DNA from 2 places in the Lacrimispora struthionigena genome. Region 1 is predicted to be linked to the other one. Evidence: riboswitches for the same ligand, from Rfam matches in the RefSeq annotation. Region 1 holds a riboswitch; the other holds the start of a gene.
The links. Region 1 has a riboswitch for FMN ahead of ACOAOT_RS05160 (ECF transporter S component). Riboswitches for the same ligand answer to the same signal wherever they lie in the genome.
Positions count from the first base shown of each region.

Region 2: linked by a shared signal. The riboswitch ahead of ribD (bifunctional diaminohydroxyphosphoribosylaminopyrimidine deaminase/5-amino-6-(5-phosphoribosylamino)uracil reductase RibD) and the one ahead of ACOAOT_RS05160 (ECF transporter S component) in region 1 are both predicted to bind FMN.

Region 1 covers NZ_JBMBWP010000001.1:1,131,411-1,140,711, reverse strand. The annotation lists gene ACOAOT_RS05190 (hypothetical protein) at 1-543, opposite strand, end outside; gene ACOAOT_RS05185 (NUDIX hydrolase) at 585-785, opposite strand; gene ACOAOT_RS05180 (hypothetical protein) at 1,208-1,795, opposite strand; gene ACOAOT_RS05175 (TIR domain-containing protein) at 1,811-2,395, opposite strand; gene ACOAOT_RS05170 (hypothetical protein) at 2,453-2,677, opposite strand; tRNA gene ACOAOT_RS05165 (tRNA-Ala) at 3,145-3,217, opposite strand; FMN riboswitch at 3,312-3,428, shown strand; gene ACOAOT_RS05160 (ECF transporter S component) at 3,513-4,181, shown strand; gene ACOAOT_RS05155 (DUF4846 domain-containing protein) at 4,262-5,233, opposite strand; gene ACOAOT_RS05150 (carbohydrate ABC transporter permease) at 5,334-6,209, opposite strand; gene ACOAOT_RS05145 (carbohydrate ABC transporter permease) at 6,223-7,152, opposite strand; gene ACOAOT_RS05140 (ABC transporter substrate-binding protein) at 7,263-8,708, opposite strand; gene ACOAOT_RS05135 (response regulator) at 8,924-9,301, shown strand, end outside.
Region 2 covers NZ_JBMBWP010000003.1:21,088-30,388, reverse strand. The annotation lists gene ACOAOT_RS25185 (hypothetical protein) at 1-475, shown strand, start outside; gene pepT (peptidase T) at 692-1,918, shown strand; gene sufU (Fe-S cluster assembly sulfur transfer protein SufU) at 1,999-2,442, opposite strand; gene ACOAOT_RS25170 (cysteine desulfurase) at 2,432-3,658, opposite strand; gene ACOAOT_RS25165 (SufB/SufD family protein) at 3,636-4,721, opposite strand; gene sufB (Fe-S cluster assembly protein SufB) at 4,738-6,156, opposite strand; gene sufC (Fe-S cluster assembly ATPase SufC) at 6,143-6,907, opposite strand; FMN riboswitch at 7,136-7,250, shown strand; gene ribD (bifunctional diaminohydroxyphosphoribosylaminopyrimidine deaminase/5-amino-6-(5-phosphoribosylamino)uracil reductase RibD) at 7,416-8,522, shown strand; gene ribE (riboflavin synthase) at 8,503-9,150, shown strand; gene ACOAOT_RS25140 (bifunctional 3,4-dihydroxy-2-butanone-4-phosphate synthase/GTP cyclohydrolase II) at 9,161-9,301, shown strand, end outside.

The DNA of each region.
Region 1 (9,301 bases):
TACTTCATTTCTGAAATACTCTCCCCTAAACAGGAAATAATTCATATCATCTAACTTCTTTGTAAATTGTGCCAATGCGTCACCAATATTCTCAGATTTTAAAGCCGAAAGATTATAAATAAACCTGGTTAACTGTTTTACAAATTCATCTGTCCAAAAAGCAATATTATTAGCAGCATAATGACCTGGTCTGCAGTATATGGCTTTCTTAAAAACATCTTCCATCTCATCAATATCTTCCAGTATTTTCTTATTGTAATTTGCAACGTCCGTTGCTTTTACAATTTTATTTTCCTTTTCTTTTTTAGCTAGTGTCAACGGATGAAAATCAAAATTTTTTACAAGTAATGCTAGCAACTCCGCTACTTCTGGTGGGAAAGTATAATGGCTGTTTGGATTATCTTTTTCCTTTTTAAAGTCACTTACTTTAATTCCATACATATCACATACTCGATCTAAATTTCTCTTAAACTGAACTCTACCCAGTCCAGTCATTTCTTCCATTTCTTTTTGAGTAAAATCAACTCTTCTTCCGGCTGCCATAATTTGTACCTCCTTACATATGATAAAACAGCAAACCCACATTAACCAAGAAGGTTTTCTACTCCTGGTTTCTTACCTTCTTCAACCCTAAAAAAGAATTCACTGTATGTATCAGTTACAAAAATCTCCATTAATTCTCTCATATTCCATATTAGGTTTGCGTTATCAGCATCTGCTCTATCTAGCCAAAATACTCTACCTTCATCTGAGGACTTTAACTCTCCTTCTGTATCTAGTTCCATCCTCTTGTATCCAATCCTTAAAACCACATGGTTGCGGAAGTCTTAAATCAAGACTCTCTTGAAATACAGTACTTGTGTAAAAAAGACAAACGTTTAGCAAAAATCATTTCCATGGTTGGTGAAATAACTCAACAGTGAACAGAACGGATATGTATAGAGCTTATCTCCATTCTCCAGGCCATTGATGAGCAGACGCTTGTTGAATTTATCTAAATTATTCAAGGCACTATAAAACTTTTGATATGCAGAAAGCAATAAACCTGGCACAGATACACCCCCTATATATTTGTAGTTCTTTGAATGAGCTTTGAAAAGAAGATTTTAAATGTAAAAATCGGGTTAGTGGCTAACCATTATTGTTTATCCAGGTGTCCATCATAAACATAATGGAAATAAATTATTATGGTTCAACTTTTTATTTGCTAAAATGGTGGTTGGAAGTGATACTTTTGTTTTATATCTATCAATTCTTCTGCGTATGGGAATTCCTTCATTAATAAGTAAGTCTTTAAAGAAGCACATAGCTTATATTCACGTGGATTTCCATAACTTGTCCAATCGCTGTCATATACCAAATGATTTTGTACAAACAGACTTAAGCAAGCTCCATAGTTTTCGGACAATTTCATCTCCATGCTATTCTTACTTTCCCACATTTTTATATGTTCAATCTGTTTTTCAGCCATCCAACGATCACCAAAAGAAGATACTTTTTCTTCAACTATATACGTCAAAAACAATTTTACAACATCGTCAAATTGACCTGAGTTCCACATAGATTCAAACGTATCTCGACCCAATTGTCGATGTTCCTTAATACAAGGAGCTAATTCTCTAAGGATACTTTCTGCCCTTGTTGAGTAGTCCCTGAAAACATTAACATCCAGTTCCAATGTGCCATTAACAATTTTACCACTACCTAACGAGGATAATAAATCAAAAGCATTATCTATATTGAAATCATAGATTTCTTCATCATTTATCCAACTAGATAAATCCTCTTTCTTCAATCTTCGAACTTTTTTTTAAATGATGTAATAGAGAACAATACGCTCATCATCAGTAGTAACTTCAATTATTTTTTCGAGGGTCGCAGCGGTAGGAACAAATGACCTGGAGGCTATGTATTTCAAGTATTGATCTTTTAATTTTCGCACCTCAGCAGTTATTATACTGGCTTTCACCTGTTGTGCGGAAATTACATTCCGAACAGTATCGTAAATATAAGAAATATCATCATCACAATCTAGTCGTCGAATTTTGTATTCATTATTGAGAAAACCGATCATACTATCCGACGATATTTCCGGTAACGCAATAGGAATGGCGGGTACTGAATCCATAAACCAAATAATACCGGCTTCATTTAAACAATATGCGCTTTTATAATACTCCTGTGATAGAATAACAATATTAACAGCGCTTGTTTTAATAGCATCCTTAACCTCAGATGAAATCTTCTCGTTAATATCATTTCCAGGGAGAGAAGAACAAAATATAAGGTCTCTTGAAATACCCATTCTAACAAAGAAATCAAGAAGTATATCCGCAATCTCTTTATCAATTGACCGATGGCTGATAAATATTGTTGGATGCGTTTCTATTGACACGACGCTCTCACCTTTTGCCATCTTTTCGATGCTGTCAGCAGTAATCAACCACATGTTCTATTTTGTAGCAATTGCTTTTAGTTCCTGCCTATAGTCAAACTCAGCGCCAACTGGTACAACTTTGCCACTGGTTGACAGGTTTTTACTGAAGTTCTTATCGACAACGCTATATTTTGCAACCAATTGACCATAGAGTGCTTGAGATCCATTACGCTCTTGATAATTTTCACATATAGCGATATCCTTTTTAATTTCTTCTTCAAGTTGTGGCGTAATAATCATAATTGGATATTTCCTTTCTAACATAGTAGTAACTTAATATATTTGATCATATTCCGAATAATATGAGGCCATTTCATAATAGATGTTTCCCCTTTAATAATAATTTCTAACTACACATTATTGCTATTACATGCTTAGTTTTATTTAAATCATTAACCAATATTTCTTATAATTTTATACATACCTACATTCTTTAATTTGAGTACTTTATTTATTTTATGACATATTGTAAAATAATTCAATCAAATAATGGTAATTTATTATTCGATTATCCACTTCTTCTCCATAATAATTACCATATTTGCATAACTTCAATAATAGCCCCTTGTCATCTACAATTAGGGCAAAAAAAGAGGCACATTCTCAAACTGAAAATGTACCTTTTTGCCCTTGATTTACCAAGTGTCCCGTCCCTATAAGTTATTATTTAAGCCACAAGCGATCATGCCTGCGGCTTATTATTAAAGTGGAGATAGTGGGATTCGAACCCATGACCTCTTGAATGCCATTCAAGCGCTCTCCCAGCTGAGCTATACCCCCATGACGGCTATTATAGCAAAGAGTAAAAAAAATTGCAACTAGATATTGCATTTAATAAAAAAAATGTTATAATACATTCAGAACAACTGCATATAGATGTCTTCAGGGCAGGGTGAAATTCCCGACCGGCGGTAAAGTCCGCGAGCGCTCAGAGCGCAGAATTGGTTAGATTCCAATACCGACAGTAAAGTCTGGATGAAAGAAGATGTGTTAAATGATGATAATACACCTGTCTATTTTTAACACCTGAAAGACACTCTTTCAGGTGTTACTTATTTTTCAGGAGGTCTGTATCATGAATATGAGCAGAAAAGCAAACAAGTTAACTGTAATGGCAATGTTGTGCGCATTGGCATTTGTAGCCGTAGTGGCAATCCGGATTCCGTTAATCCCTATCGTTCCATTTTTGGAATATGAACCTAAAGATGTGATTATCCTGACCGGTGGATTCTTATTTGGTCCTATGTCCGCAGCTGTGATCTCCATCATCGTCTCTTTCATCGAAATGTTTACAATCAGCAGCACAGGAATCATTGGACTTATTATGAACATCCTTTCCACAGTGGCCTTTGTTTGTCCTGCTGCCTACCTCTATAAGAAACACCATTCCATGAAGGGTGCCTTCCTTGGTATGATTGCCGGAACACTTCTTATGACACTGATTATGGTACTTTGGAACTATTTAATCACACCGATTTATATGGGTTATCCCAGAGAAGCTGTGGCAAAGCTTCTGCTTCCTGCCTTCGTACCATTTAATATGTTAAAAGGCGGAATTAATACAGCACTTACATTATTAATCTATAAACCACTGGTTACTACACTGAGAAAATCAAATCTCTTAAACTTTGCTGATACTTCAACCGAGAAGAAACGTAGTCTCAATCTTGGTATGACACTTACAGCTGCAGTCGTTTTAGCTACCTGCATTATGATAATCATGGTAATGAAAGGCGCAATGTAAAGCAATAAATATAAAACAATAAATGGAAAAAGGTAAAAGATCCGCCCTCTACAAACCGGCAGGATCTTTTACCTTCTTCTTTATCTGGTAAATTCTCTCCAACGCTTCAGACTGTCTATGGAAAATGTATATTCCGGCGTTACAACAGTATCCTTAATCTCATTGCTATAATACCATGGATCTGCATCGTGAAGGGGATTATTCAGCACATGAAACTCCTGCGCCGGCATATACCCCTGTGCCAGTAAAAAGCACCGGTTTCCTGACTGATCTTCTGCCACATCCACAACCATAACGCAATGTCCGGGACTTCCTCCCCGAATCAGCAAATCACCTGCCAGCACCTGGTTTAAATCAGTCCTGGTACACTCTTTCTCAAGAGAAAGCGTTCCTGCATATACCATAACCTGCCGTAAATATTTTACAAAGCTTTCTTTGCTGTCATCATAAGCTGCCTTCTGCACCCAGGATACATTGTTTTTATCCACCAGCAAACGCTTTCCGGCTCTCCATGACGGATAGTCCATAAAAAAACCATTGGTCAAATGAAATGCAATACCATCATAGGCTCCCACTGACCATAAATATTCTCCGTACATTCGTATAACGCTGTCTGCACATTGCTGTAAATCACCTTCTACCAAAGGCATGGAAAATACTGCGGCGTGGACATCCTGGCGTCTTTTCTCCTTGCCGTCATATAAAAGAACGGGACTCTTGTCCGGTTTCATGGAATACTGTCTTAAATATCCCTGCAAACTTCCAGCTGGTTTCTCCAGCCTTTTATAACCGGCAGGAACCAGGAAACGGCTCTCCAGCGTAGATCCGGCAGGATCTAAAAGCGAAACCTTATCGCCAGCCACAACGCTTTTGGCCGTCGTGTTTTCTTTCTGGCTCTCTTCCAGAGAAACCATAGAAAGATCTTGTTCCGGCGCAGACGCATGAGGCACAGGCAGCTCTTTCAGTACAATCCCCGAATGACCTGACTGCACCGAAACAGCTGCCACACAAAGTATCGCCCCGGTTATCAATAAACTGATGGTTCGCTTCATAATAAGACCCCCTGCATACTGGTAGTGTTTCCCACACTCTTTTCTAACATTGTAGCATAGTCTTATTTTGATTACCAGAAGGAATCTTAACGCTTAACTCTTACCCCTTAACCGCTCCTGCCGTCATTCCGCCCATAAACTGCTTGCTTGCTGCCATATATACCAGGATAATCGGAACAATGGCGATGGCAGAACCTGCGAACAGAATGTTCCACGCTGCCGCCCCGTCTCCGGCATTCTGAAGAGCAACGACTCCTACGGTCAGGGGACGAAGCTTTTCATTGGTCATGGTAAAGATTAAAGGAAGGATGTATTCGTTCCAGCCGCCGCGGAATGATAACAAAGCAACACTTGCCAAAGCCGGTTTTATAACAGGTAAAATAACTCTGTAGTAAATTCCGAAAAAGCTGCAGCCATCTATTTTTGCTGCTTCATCCATTTCCTTAGGGATGCTGTTCATAAATCCATGAATCAGGAATACATACGTTGCCTGGCCGCCACCGGCTGAGATCAGTATGATGGAGATCAGTGACTTGTTCATGTGCAGTTTTACAGCCAGTTCAAACAGAGGACGGAGTGCAACGCTGCCTACATTGATAAACATGAACATTACCATGGAATTATAAATAAGGCTTTTCAGCTTGAATTCTTTTCTGGAAAATACATAGCCTGCCATACTGCTTACAGTAAGGGAAACTGCCATTACACCAAAGCTGAGTACAAGGCTGTTCATGGTGTATCTTGAGAAATTCGCCATTTCCCATGCCTGTTTGTAGTTATCCAGAATGAATTTCTGGGGAAGCAGGTTTACGCCGCCGCGAACAAGTTCGTTATTGGTTTTAAAGGAACCAAACAGGATATAAATAACCGGATAAACAGTGAAAAATGCCAGTGTTGCAAGAAGAAGAAAAATAACAACATTAATCATTTTAGTCTTTCGGGATTCTACGGAATGCCCTGTTCTTTCTTTTGCCATTGTTTTCTCCCTCCTATGAAATGTCATCCATTTTTTTGCTGATCTTCAGATATATGATGGTGATAACTCCTACGATAAGCGCCGAAACGATGCTGAGAACGGAGCCGTATCCGATCTGCAGCGGGGTTTTTGCTCTTGAAGTGCCAAATACCATCTGGAAAATGTAGGAAAACATCACATGAGTCCGGTTGTTGGGACCACCTGCCGTCAATACCAGTATGGATTCATAATCTTTAAATGCGGTGGTAATGGCAAGCATGATAACCACTTTTAATACAGGTCCAAGCATTGGGAGTGTGATCTTGAAAAAGGTCTGAATTCCGTTTGCCCCGTCAATCTGTGCACTTTCGTATACGTCTGAAGGAATCCCTGCCAGACCGGAAATCAGGAGGATCATGTAATTTCCAAAACCTCCCCAGACTGCTACTATGACCACTGCTGCCATGGCGGTCTTTCCGCTTCCCAGCCAGTCGATTGGCTGCTGTATTACTCCTATGCGCTGCAGGAATGCATTTAAGACTCCGTTATAAGTTGCGAAGATAAAATACCAGATGAGACTGTATACCGCTGAGCTGATGACAGTGGGTAGGAAATAGATGCCCTGCATCAGTCCGCTTCCAAACCGTTTTCTCTGTAAAAGCACTGCTGTCATCAGAGAAAGAGGCAACAGAAAGACAAGCTTTAAAATAGCATATTCAAAGGTGTGAAGAACACTGTTCCAGTATATTCCATCTCCGGTAATACGTTTGAAGTTTTCAAATCCTACAAAATATGCCTTAAAACCATTGTAATCATAAAAAACATATCGAATCAGCCATGTAAATGGATACACCGACATTACCAGGATAAAAAAGATGGTGGGAATCAGCATCAGCCACATAGGGATATCACCATGATCCCAGCTCTTTTTGAACCGGCTTCCCAAAGATTTGTTTGAATTCATTTCCTTCACTCCTTATTTTTATTCTATAATCGTTTTCCGCTCCTGCCCGCCCAGTGAAAGAAAGGCTGCTGCAAGACAGCAGTTCTGTTTGCAGCAGCCGTAATACCAATTTACTTATCCAGATATTCCACTGTGCCTGCGCCTGGATGAAGAGGATCATAATCCTTAATAACCACACGTTTTGTCTTGCCCATTTTTACTTCTTTATCCAGAGCATCATTATAGGTCTGATTTAATTTTGCAATTGTTTCATCGATTGATGGTCCTTCCGGGAGACATGCATTCCAAAGTGCGTCTCTGTAATTCTCGCCGTCTGGTGTTACAGATGGAGCAACGGGATATACTGCTTCATAATCAGCACCTGCAAAATCTGCCATTCTTCCGGTTTTGCTCTTATCAATCTTGCTTTCCATATATTTAGAGATTGGCAGAGAATAACCGCCTTCTAAATAACCTTTTAAAACTTTTTCAGAACCAAAATATTCAATAACTTCCCATGATTCCTTTGGATGCTCAGTAAATGCACTCATCATCCAGCCAGTGTTTGGAGAGCAGGTTTCCGCACCTTTGATCTCACCGTCTAAAGTTGGCAGCTGTGCAACGCCCCACTGAACTTTAGCTGGGAACTGCTCAGTTAAAACGGTTGCTTCCTGGGACGCATTGCCATGAATTGCTGCATGACCTTCTGCAAACTGTACACGAACCGGGTCAATCTTCATGGAAGTGGAACCTGGGAAAACGCTTTGATCCTGAAACATCTGGCGTACGGTTTCAAGGTATGGTTTAAATCCGGTAAAATCAAATTTACCTTCTTTGTAGTTATATAATTTAACTCCGCTCATTTCAGCAGAATGCTCCAGCCAACGCTCGAACGGGCCGCTTGCTCCCGGGAAAATGATGCCGTAATAATCGCCTTTTCCAGCCTCTGTAATCTTCTTTGCCATTTCCGGAAGCTCACTGATCTTTGTTGGTGGTTTCAGTCCCAGCTTATCAAAGACATCTTTGTTGTAGATCATTCTGGAACCGCTTCTTTTGCCGCATGGAACCCAGTAAATCTTATCTCCTACTACGTTGCAGCCTTCGTATAAGTGCTGATCAACCTCATTTACTTTTTTGAATTCATCAGTCAGGTAATCATTTAAAGGCTGGATAATTCCATTATCTGTGAAGTTTTTAAAATCATCTCCGTTAATCTGAGAGAATATATCCGGTGACTGTCCGGAATTAGCCGCCATGGACAGTAAGTTTTCGTAGTTCTCTGTCTGTACCACATAATCAAGTACGATATGATCATTTGTTTTATTAAATTCATCCACCACCTTATTCATGTACTCCAGATCATGACGGTTATCTGTCCAGATAGTGATTTTCACCTTATCTGATGAAGCGGAATCCTTTTTTGTTTCTCCCCCTGCTGCTGCAGTTGTTGTTTCCTGCCCCCCTGATGCCGGTGCCGCAGTCGTTTGCTCTGCACTCTTTGCCCCACATGCAGTTAATGCAGATGCAGCCATCATACAGGCCATGCTCATTGCTGCCAGTCGTTTTGTTTTTCTCATAATTTCTGCTCCCTTCTTTTTGTTAACTATTACCTTCTTGTTGGTGATGTGCCTTAATAATAAATCATTTTCTCGAATGAAAACACCACTTTTTCTACTATGCATGTAACATTTTTTACGAAATATACTACTCATGGCCTTTCGCCTTGATTTTCATTATGCACAATGCTATAATTGCCTTGCTTTTTAATACGAACTGAGGAAAGGATGCCGCTATGAACCCAATATCCATGATTACTTTGCTGATTGTAGACGATGAAGCGGAGATCCGTTCCGGTCTTAGGTCCATTATTCCCTGGGAGGATTATTCAATCACACTGATCGGGACTGCTGCCAATGGCGCGGAGGCCCTGGATAAAATCCGCTTTTATGAACCGGATATTGTAATAACTGATATTCAAATGCCAGGAATGAGCGGACTGGAGCTGGTACGGCGCGCGAAAGAGGAACAGTTTGACTGTTCTTTTGTTATATTGAGCGGTTATGACGAATTTGAATATGCGAGAAATGCGATTCGGTATGGGGTAAAGGAATATTTACTGAAGCCCATTTCCATCAGAGATTTAACCGAACTGATCCAGAATTTAAAAGAA
Region 2 (9,301 bases), on a different contig from region 1:
TAGTCTAAAAATTGTACTTAATAAGATTTACGGTCAATACATAAAATTTCAAGATACCGGCGAGGAAGGAATACTGGAATGGGTATATTTATCATTCTTACATTCAAGCTTCCTTGATCACTCTCCATGCTATAGAATCGATTTCTACGATACAAGAGACTGCGTTTCAGAAATTGATTGCACAGAATTATGGGATTTTAAATATATATTTGATTGTTATTATAACATTGAAAAAGAAATCATTGAAAAATTCAATAAGCAGACCCGGGTGTTAAGGCATGAAATAAATGATATGTTAATACAGTTGCAGCAAAAGTTTCGTAGTATAGCGGATTCGTGGATTATCTCTATAATAAAAAATATATTAAAAGAGGATAGTATGTTTTTCTTAAAGGAGTCTGGTGTAAAAATTATGCTGGGTGAATATTTAGATAATTCTAAATTGATTACAGTGAATGATGATGAAATAGAATAGAAACCGATAATACAATTACAATTATGGTTTATCTGGCTGCATAGACATTAAAAGCGCCTTATGGTATAATAAGGAAATCCAAATGGTCCTTTCTGGTAATTTTTCCGGTTGATCTGGAGAATACTACCGGAGAATACAGAACCTTCAGGAGAACTGGATCCGGCTGAATTCATATACGCCGTTACCAGAAAAATATTGAAAAAGAGGCGATTAACAATGTCAGAAGTGATCAATCATTTTTTAAAATATGTATCCTATGATACCCAGTCAAAGGATGAGGTTGATGCTGTTCCAAGTACATCCAAACAGCGGATACTTGCGGAAGAACTGGTAAAAGAACTGCAGGCCATGAAGGCCGCAGACGTAAGAATTGACGAGCACAGCTATGTGTATGCTACCATCCCGGCAACCATAGATAAAGCAGTCCCTGTACTGGGATTTATCGCTCACATGGATACCTCACCGGCATACTCAGGAGCCAATGTGAAGCCGCAGATCGTAAAGAATTATGATGGTAAAAATATTCTGATGAATGCGGATACAGGACTTACCATGAGTCCGGAAGATTTTCCGGATTTATTAAAATATATCGGACAGGATATTATCACTACAGATGGGACTACTCTGTTAGGAGCAGATGATAAGGCTGGTGTGGCTGAGATCATGACTATGGCGGAATACTTACTTGCCCATCCGGAGATTCCTCATGGAACCATCCGAATTGGATTTACACCGGATGAAGAAGTGGGCAGAGGAGCAGATTTCTTTGATGTAAAAGGATTTGCTGCTGATGTTGCTTATACCGTGGATGGCGGTGGGTTAGGAGAGCTGGAGTATGAAAACTTCAATGCTGCTTCTGCCAGAGTTTTAATTCATGGATCCAGCATCCATCCCGGTTCTTCCAAAGGTAGAATGAGAAATGCACTTTTAATGGGAATGGAATTTCACAACATGCTTCCGTCTGCGGAAAATCCAATGTATACCGAAGGATACGAAGGATTCTACCACCTGGATTCTATGAGCGGATCTGTGGAAGAAGCCAGACTGGATTATATTATCCGTGATCACAGCAAGAAGAAGTTTGAAGATAAGAAAGAATTTATGACCCGTGTGGCAGATTATTTAAACCACAGATATCAAAGCGGGACAGTTGAGCTGATTTTAAAAGACAGCTATTTTAACATGAAGGAGAAGATTGAGCCCCATATGTACCTGATCGACATTGCAAAAACTGCCATGGAAGATCTGGGTATTGAGCCGCTGGTTACTCCGATCAGAGGCGGCACGGATGGCGCACGCTTATCCTACGAAGGACTTCCCTGTCCAAACCTTTGCACCGGTGGATACAATTATCATGGGAAATTTGAATTTGTTCCGGTTCAGTCTATGGAAAAGGTAGTAAAACTGCTTCTTAAAATTGTTGAAAAGTTTGCTGAAAAGTAATTGATAGAATAAAAATAAAGAAATCCGGAGTCGGTTTCAGGATACACTTCCAAAACCGACTCCGGACTTTTTTGCTGTCATTATTTATTCTCTGTTTCCTTTTCATCAAGGATTCCCATTAACGTATGCCAGGGAAGGACAGCGCATTTCACTCTGCCCGGCATATGGGAGATTCCCTTGAGAGCAACTGCATCCTCCAGAAATTCCAACTGCTCCTCATCTGATATTTCTCCTTTTATCATTCCGAGAAAGGTCTGAAGCAGTTTCTGTGCCTCCTCTATCGGCTTTCCAAGAATAAGATCAATCATGAGAGAGGCAGAAGCCTGGGAAATGGCACAGCCTTCTCCGGTAAAACCTGCATCTTCAATGATTCCGTCCTTCACCCGAAGTTCCAGAATGATGTCATCGCCGCAGCTGGGGTTGACTCCTTCCAGACTTGCTGTCGCATCAGATACTTTATGGCGGTTTTGATTGGAACGGCTGTTTTCCACAATAATCTGATTATATAAAGCGTTAAGCTCCATAACCCATCCACCTCCTTACCTGTCCTAAGCTATTTAAAAATACCGAAATATCTTCCTTTGTATTGTAGATGGCTATGCTTGCCCGGACACAGGAACCGATTCCAAGGTATTCCATTAATGGCTGCGCACAGTGATGACCGGCACGCACTGCAATTCCTTCTGAATCCAGAATTGTTGCTGTATCATGGGGATGAACTCCATCTACATTAAAGGAGATAACCCCATGACGGTCACTGCTGTTTGTACTTCCATATACGGTAATATAGGGCAGAGCATTCAGACCTTTCAAGGCCTGATCCATCAGCGCGTGTTCATGGGTACGAATTGTTTCCCAGCCGATGGAGTTCATATATTCTATGGCTGCAGCAAGACCTGCTTCTCCGCCTACATTTCTCGTTCCTGCCTCGAAACGGCGGGGGACTTCTGCATAGGTAGATGTCTGTTCATGGACGTTTGCAATCATATCACCTCCGCTTAAAAACGGGGGCATTTTATCAAGCAGTTCTTTTTTGCCGTATAGAACGCCGATGCCCATGGGAGCGTACATTTTATGACCGGAAAATGCTGCAAAATCCACATCCAGCTCTTTCACATCAACCGGCATATGGGATACACTCTGGGCGCAGTCTAAAACCACTGCAGCACCATGTAAACGGGCACGTTTCACAATGGATTTTACCGGTGCTTCCGTACCCAGAACATTTGATACTTGGGCAATGGCAATCAGCCTTGTGCGTGGGTTTATTTTCTGATCCAGTTCTTCTTCTGTGATCCGCCCGTCTGGTCCTGGATATAGATAAACCAGCCTGGAACCTGTGTGTTTTGCAACTCTTTGCCAGGGAACCAGGTTGCTGTGATGTTCCGCCACGGAGATAAGAATTTCGTCACCCTCTTTTAAGAACTCCATGCCGTAGCTGTAAGCGACCAGATTGAGGGCTTCTGTAGCATTCTGGGTGAAAATAATTTCCTCCGGGCTGGCGTTTACAAAGCGGGCTGCGGTCAGTCTGGCGTTTTCATGAATATCTGTGGAGCGGACACCCAGAGTGTAAACGCCCCTGTGTGGATTGGCATTATCCATGCGGTAATAATCATCCACTGCCTTTAAAACGGACAGAGGCTTGAAAGAAGTTGCTGCATTATCTAAATATATCAGTCTCTTTTCATTTTCCGGGACGGAAAGTATGGGAAACTGATCACGAACTGATTTCATGTTCATCAAGCCTCCTTTCAATCATAGTCAGAATTTCCTGGCGCAGATCGTCCTGAGTGATTTTATTAAGCACCGGCATAAAACGGGCTTCTACCAGCATACGCTTTGCCTCCATCAGACTAAGTCCTCTGGAACAGAGATAGTAGAGCTGTTTCTCATCAAACCTGCCCAGAGTGGCTGCATGCTGTCCTTCCACAGCCTCTTCGCCACAAAGGATTAAGGGAACTGTCCTGTTTCTGGCACTGGGACTTAAGAGAAGCACGGTTTCATTTTCGTGTCCGACGGAATGTGCAGATCCTGCTTTAAAGTCAATGGTTCCTCTTAAAATCTTGCTGCTGCGGCCTGAAAGAACTCCGGCGGTATGCATTTCACTAATTGTTTCCCGGCCAATGTGGCTGGCAATGTCATTAAAGTCGAAAATCTGATCCTCATCAGTAAAGTATGCGGTGTCCTGCTGGTAGCCGCCTCCCTGTCCTTCCAGATAAGCCATTGATCCGCAGGCAGCTGTTTTTCCGCCAAATACCGCACGGATCAGTTCTACTTTTGCACCTTTTCCAATGCGTGCGCCAACGGCATCAAAGCTCTGGCTGTTCTTTCCCAGCAACTGTATGGAGATAAGGCGGACAAAGGAATCTGCCTGGGCATCTATCTGAGTTAAATTTTCAACAACACCGTCTTTTGCATCCCCTCTGTTAATCTGAACGACCGTAATGTTACTTCCCGACTTTGTTTTTATTGCAAAATGAGTTCTGATAAACGGCTGGGTAAGATCCAGATTCTGTGTGATGATAACAGGTTCACTGGAAATGCCATCCCCCAATAAGTAACAGGTTTTATCTGCGCCATTTCTGATTAATTCATCCAGCCATTCACCCATACCACTTTTAATTTCAGCAACATCTGCCGGGAGATGGTCCATCAGAGTGATTCCATGAGGAAGAACGCCGTCATAAGGAAGGTGTCTGCCTTGTAAATATTCTCTGTCAGGAGGCAGTGCTTTTTGATCCAGCCAGTTTACTCCGGTCCGGTTCCAGGTAGGAACGGGGAGCCGATTAATTTGTGTATTCATATTTTTGTTCCTCCTTTCAGCCAATGCTTCCTTTCATTTCAAGATGAATTAGATTGTTCATTTCCACCGCATATTCTAACGGCAGCTCCTTTGCAATGGGTTCTGCAAAACCGCCTACGATTAAGGCTCTTGCATCATCCTCGGACAGACCGCGGCTCATCAGATAGAAGATCGCGGATTCACTGATTCTTCCGATTTTTGCCTCATGGCCGATATCTGCCTGATTACAGGAGATATCCATAACCGGTATGGTATCGGAGCGGGAAATACTGTCAAGCATCAGTGATTCACAGGAAACTGCTGATTTGCTTCCTTCTGCTTTTTCCGTTACAGTTACCACGCTTCGGAACGTGGAATTGCCTCCATCCCTGGATATGGATTTGGTTGAGATATGAGAGGTGGTATCCGGCGCAGCGTGGAGAACCTTTGCACCTGTATCCAGATTCTGGCCTTCTCCCGCAAATGTGATGCCTGTAAACTCCATACGTGCCTTCTTCCCTTTTAAAATACTCATGGGGTATAGATAGGAGATATGAGAGCCAAAGGATCCGGAAATCCACTCCACAGTCCCGCCTTCCTCCACTGAGGCGCGTTTTGTGTTTAAATTATACATATTCTTGGACCAGTTCTCGATGGTGGAGTAGCGGAGTCTTGCATTTTTACCAACATACAGCTCCACACAGCCTGCATGCAGATTGGCAACGTAGTATCTGGGAGCAGAACAGCCTTCTATGAAATGAAGATAGGCACCTTCCTCTACAATAATCAGCGTATGCTCAAACTGACCTGCACCCGGCGCATTAAGCCTGAAATAGGACTGAAGCGGGATTTCAACTGAAACTCCTGCGGGGACATAAACAAAAGAACCTCCGGACCAGACTGCTCCGTGAAGAGCCGCAAACTTGTGGTCAGACGGAGGTACCAGTTTCATAAAATGCTTACGTATCATTTCACTGTAAGGGCCGGTAAGAGCGCTTTCAATATCGGTATAGACTACGCCTTGGGAAGCAACCTCTGCACGGACATTGTGGTAAACCACTTCTGAGTCGTACTGTGCACCCACACCTGCCAGAGATTTCCGCTCCGCTTTGGGAATTCCAAGACGTTCAAAGGTCTCCTTAATATCGTCGGGGACATCGGACCACTTGGCTTTCATGGTTGATTTGGGACGGACATAAGTGACAATCTGATCCATATTCAGCTCGTCAAGAGATGGCCCCCAGGTGGGAAGCGGTATTTCGTTATATAATTTCAATGATTTAAGGCGGAACAGACGCATCCATTCCGGTTCATTTTTTTCCTTTGAAATCTGATTCACAATCTCCGGAGTAATACCGGAGTCCATAAGGAACGCCGGATCCAGCCTGTCTTTTACATCATAAATGGTCCGGTCAGCCTGGTCGACTCTTGTTTTTTCTTCCTTAAAGTCCTTCATGGAGTCCATCTCCCTTCCCCAGAACACCAAAGCCATTCTGTGTAATTTTTGAAATCAGTTCCTGACCGCCGGTGTAGGCTATTTTGCCTCCTTCCAGTACATGTACCACATCCACGTCAAGACCTTCTAAAATTCTGGCATTATGTGTAATGATGAAAAGCCCGTTTTTCCGGTTTTTAAAAGCACGGATTCCTTTTGTAACGGTACGGACTGCATCCACATCAAGACCGGAATCCGTTTCGTCTAAAAGAGCCAGCTTTGGCTGAAGCATAAGAAGCTGTAGAATTTCAGTTTTCTTTTTTTCACCGCCGGAAAAGCCAACATTTAAGTACCGTTCCGCATAACTGGGATCCATATCCAACGCTTTCATCTGTTCTTTCAGTTCCTTTTTAAATTGCAGAATCTTTGGAGGACGTTTTTCAAGGGAGCCTTTCGCTGTGCGCAGAAAATCTTCCAAAGTGACACCCGGAATCTCTTCCGGAACCTGGAATGAAAGAAAGACACCGGCTTTTGCTCGCTCGTCTGCTTTCATTTCTGTGATATCCTTCCCATCTAAAATAATCTGACCGCTTTCAATCTGAAACCGGGGATCCCCCATAATGGCAGATACGAGAGTGGATTTACCAGTTCCGTTTGGTCCCATAAGGACATGAAGTTCTCCCGAACCTATGGTAAGATTAATGCCGTTTAGTATTATTTTATCTTCCACAGAAACAATTAAATCTTTAATTTCAAGTAATGAATGACTCATATATCAATCAACCTCCTTTATTCCCCAAATGGGAATTTAATGGTTAGTATTTACTAACATATCTTTGTGATTTCATACTATACCAAAACAGTATGAATTGCAAGCATGATTTAAATTTTTTTATAATAATAGTGGGGATTTTGACGTTTCAGAACAGTTTGCAGGAGGGATTTTCACTTTTTCACTTGACATTTATTCCATGGGGGAGTATTATAACCCCAATTGAACAACAATCTTCAGGGCAGGGTGTAATTCCCTACCGGTGGTATAGCCCACGAGCCGCAAGGCATGATTCGGTGTAACTCCGAAGCCGACAGTAAAGTCTGGATGAAAGAAGATGATGCAGCTTTTTCATATTTATGATATATCTGCTGATTAACACGCTCTGGAATGATCATTTCATTTCAGAGCTTTTTGTGTTGATGGCCATAAATAATGGATGGATTGCCAAAAAAATGCCCTGAACCCTGTGTTCAAGGCATTTTTTTTGAATGAAAGGTGGTGTGATATGGACGACATGGAATGTATGGGTATAGCCCTGGAGCTTGCAAAAAATGGGTGTGGCTTTGTAAATCCCAATCCAATGGTTGGAGCTGTAATTGTAAAGGATGGAAGGGTGATCGGCACAGGGTACCATGAGCAGTTTGGTGCTCCCCACGCAGAAATAAATGCTCTTGCCAGCTGTGAAGAATCTCCGGATGGGGCAACTCTTTATGTGACACTGGAACCTTGCTGCCATTATGGAAAGACTCCTCCCTGTACAGAAGCTATTCTAAATGCAGGAATCCGAAGAGTCGTGGTGGGAAGTTTAGACCCTAACCCTTTGGTCAAAGGAAAGGGGATTAAACAGCTGCAGGAAAAAGGAATTGAAGTCACAGAGGGAATACGAAAATCGGAGTGTGACAGGCTCAATGAAGTATTTTTCCATTTTATCCAATCGGGAAAACCATATGTTGTCATGAAATATGCCATGACCATGGACGGAAAAACAGCGGCGTATACAGGTGACTCCAAATGGATAACCGGGAAAGCTGCAAGAGAAAACGTACAAAAAGACCGGCATCGTTACAGTGCCATAATGGTGGGAATTGGAACCGTTATGGCAGATGATCCCCTTCTTACCTGCCGGTTGGAGGGAGGGCGCAACCCCCTTCGCATTATCTGCGATACAAATCTGCGGCTTCCGCTTACATCAAAGATTGTGACGACTGCAAATGAAGTTTCGACTTTAATCGCAACATCCTGTAGCGATCTGCAGGCACAGCAGGCCTATTTAAACGCTGGATGCCGGGTTCTCTCAGTAAAACAGTCAGATGGACATTTGGATTTATCAGAGCTCATGACAAAGCTTGGTGAAGAAAAAATTGACAGCATATTGCTGGAGGGCGGGGGTACTCTTAACTGGTCAGCATTGCATGCAGGAATCGTAAACAAAGTGCAGACTTACATTGCGCCAAAGCTTTTTGGGGGATCAAACGGGAAATCACCAGTGGCAGGACTTGGTGTACCCAGTCCAGAAGATGGCTTTCTTCTCACAAACACTGCAGTATCCTATTGGGGCGAAGATATTTTAATTGAAAGTGAGGTAATGCCTAATGTTCACAGGAATTATTGAAGAAACAGGCGTACTGAAGGAATTAAAAAAGGGTGCTCAGTCCGCTTCGCTGACTATACAGGGCAGGGTGATTTTCGATGATCTGGCAATTGGGGACAGTGTGGCAGTAAACGGCGTATGCTTAACGGCAGCCAGTCTTTCTTCCCATACGTTCCGGGCAGATGTGATGCATGAAACCTTAAACCGTTCCTGTCTTGGAAAACTGCATCCTGGCGATTTTGTTAATCTGGAACGTGCAATGGCGGCTGACGGACGATTTGGCGGACACATTGTCTCTGGTCATATCGATGGAACAGGTAAGATAATGTCCGTTCGAAGGGATGACAATGCTATCTGGTACACCATTGCTGCTGACAGCAGGATACTTCGTTATATTGTAGAGAAAGGCTCTATTGCAGTGGATGGCATCAGTCTGACAGTGGCAACCGCAAATAATACGGAGTTTTGTATCTCTGCTATCCCCCATACAGTAAAATCCACCATCCTGTCCTATAAAAAAGCTGGTGATCTGGTTAATCTGGAAAATGACCTTATGGGGAAATACCTGGAAAAATTTTTATTATCATCACCGGATAAACCGCAACCAAGCGGTATCACAAGAGAATTCTTAACAAAATCTGGCTATTAGGAGGAGTAAAATGTTTGAGTATAATACCATAGAAGAGGCACTTAAATGGCTTCAACAGGGAAAAATCATTCTTGTAACAGACGATGAGGGAAGGGAAAATGAAGGCGATTTCATCTGCGCGGCCCAGTTTGCCACCACCGAAAATATTAAC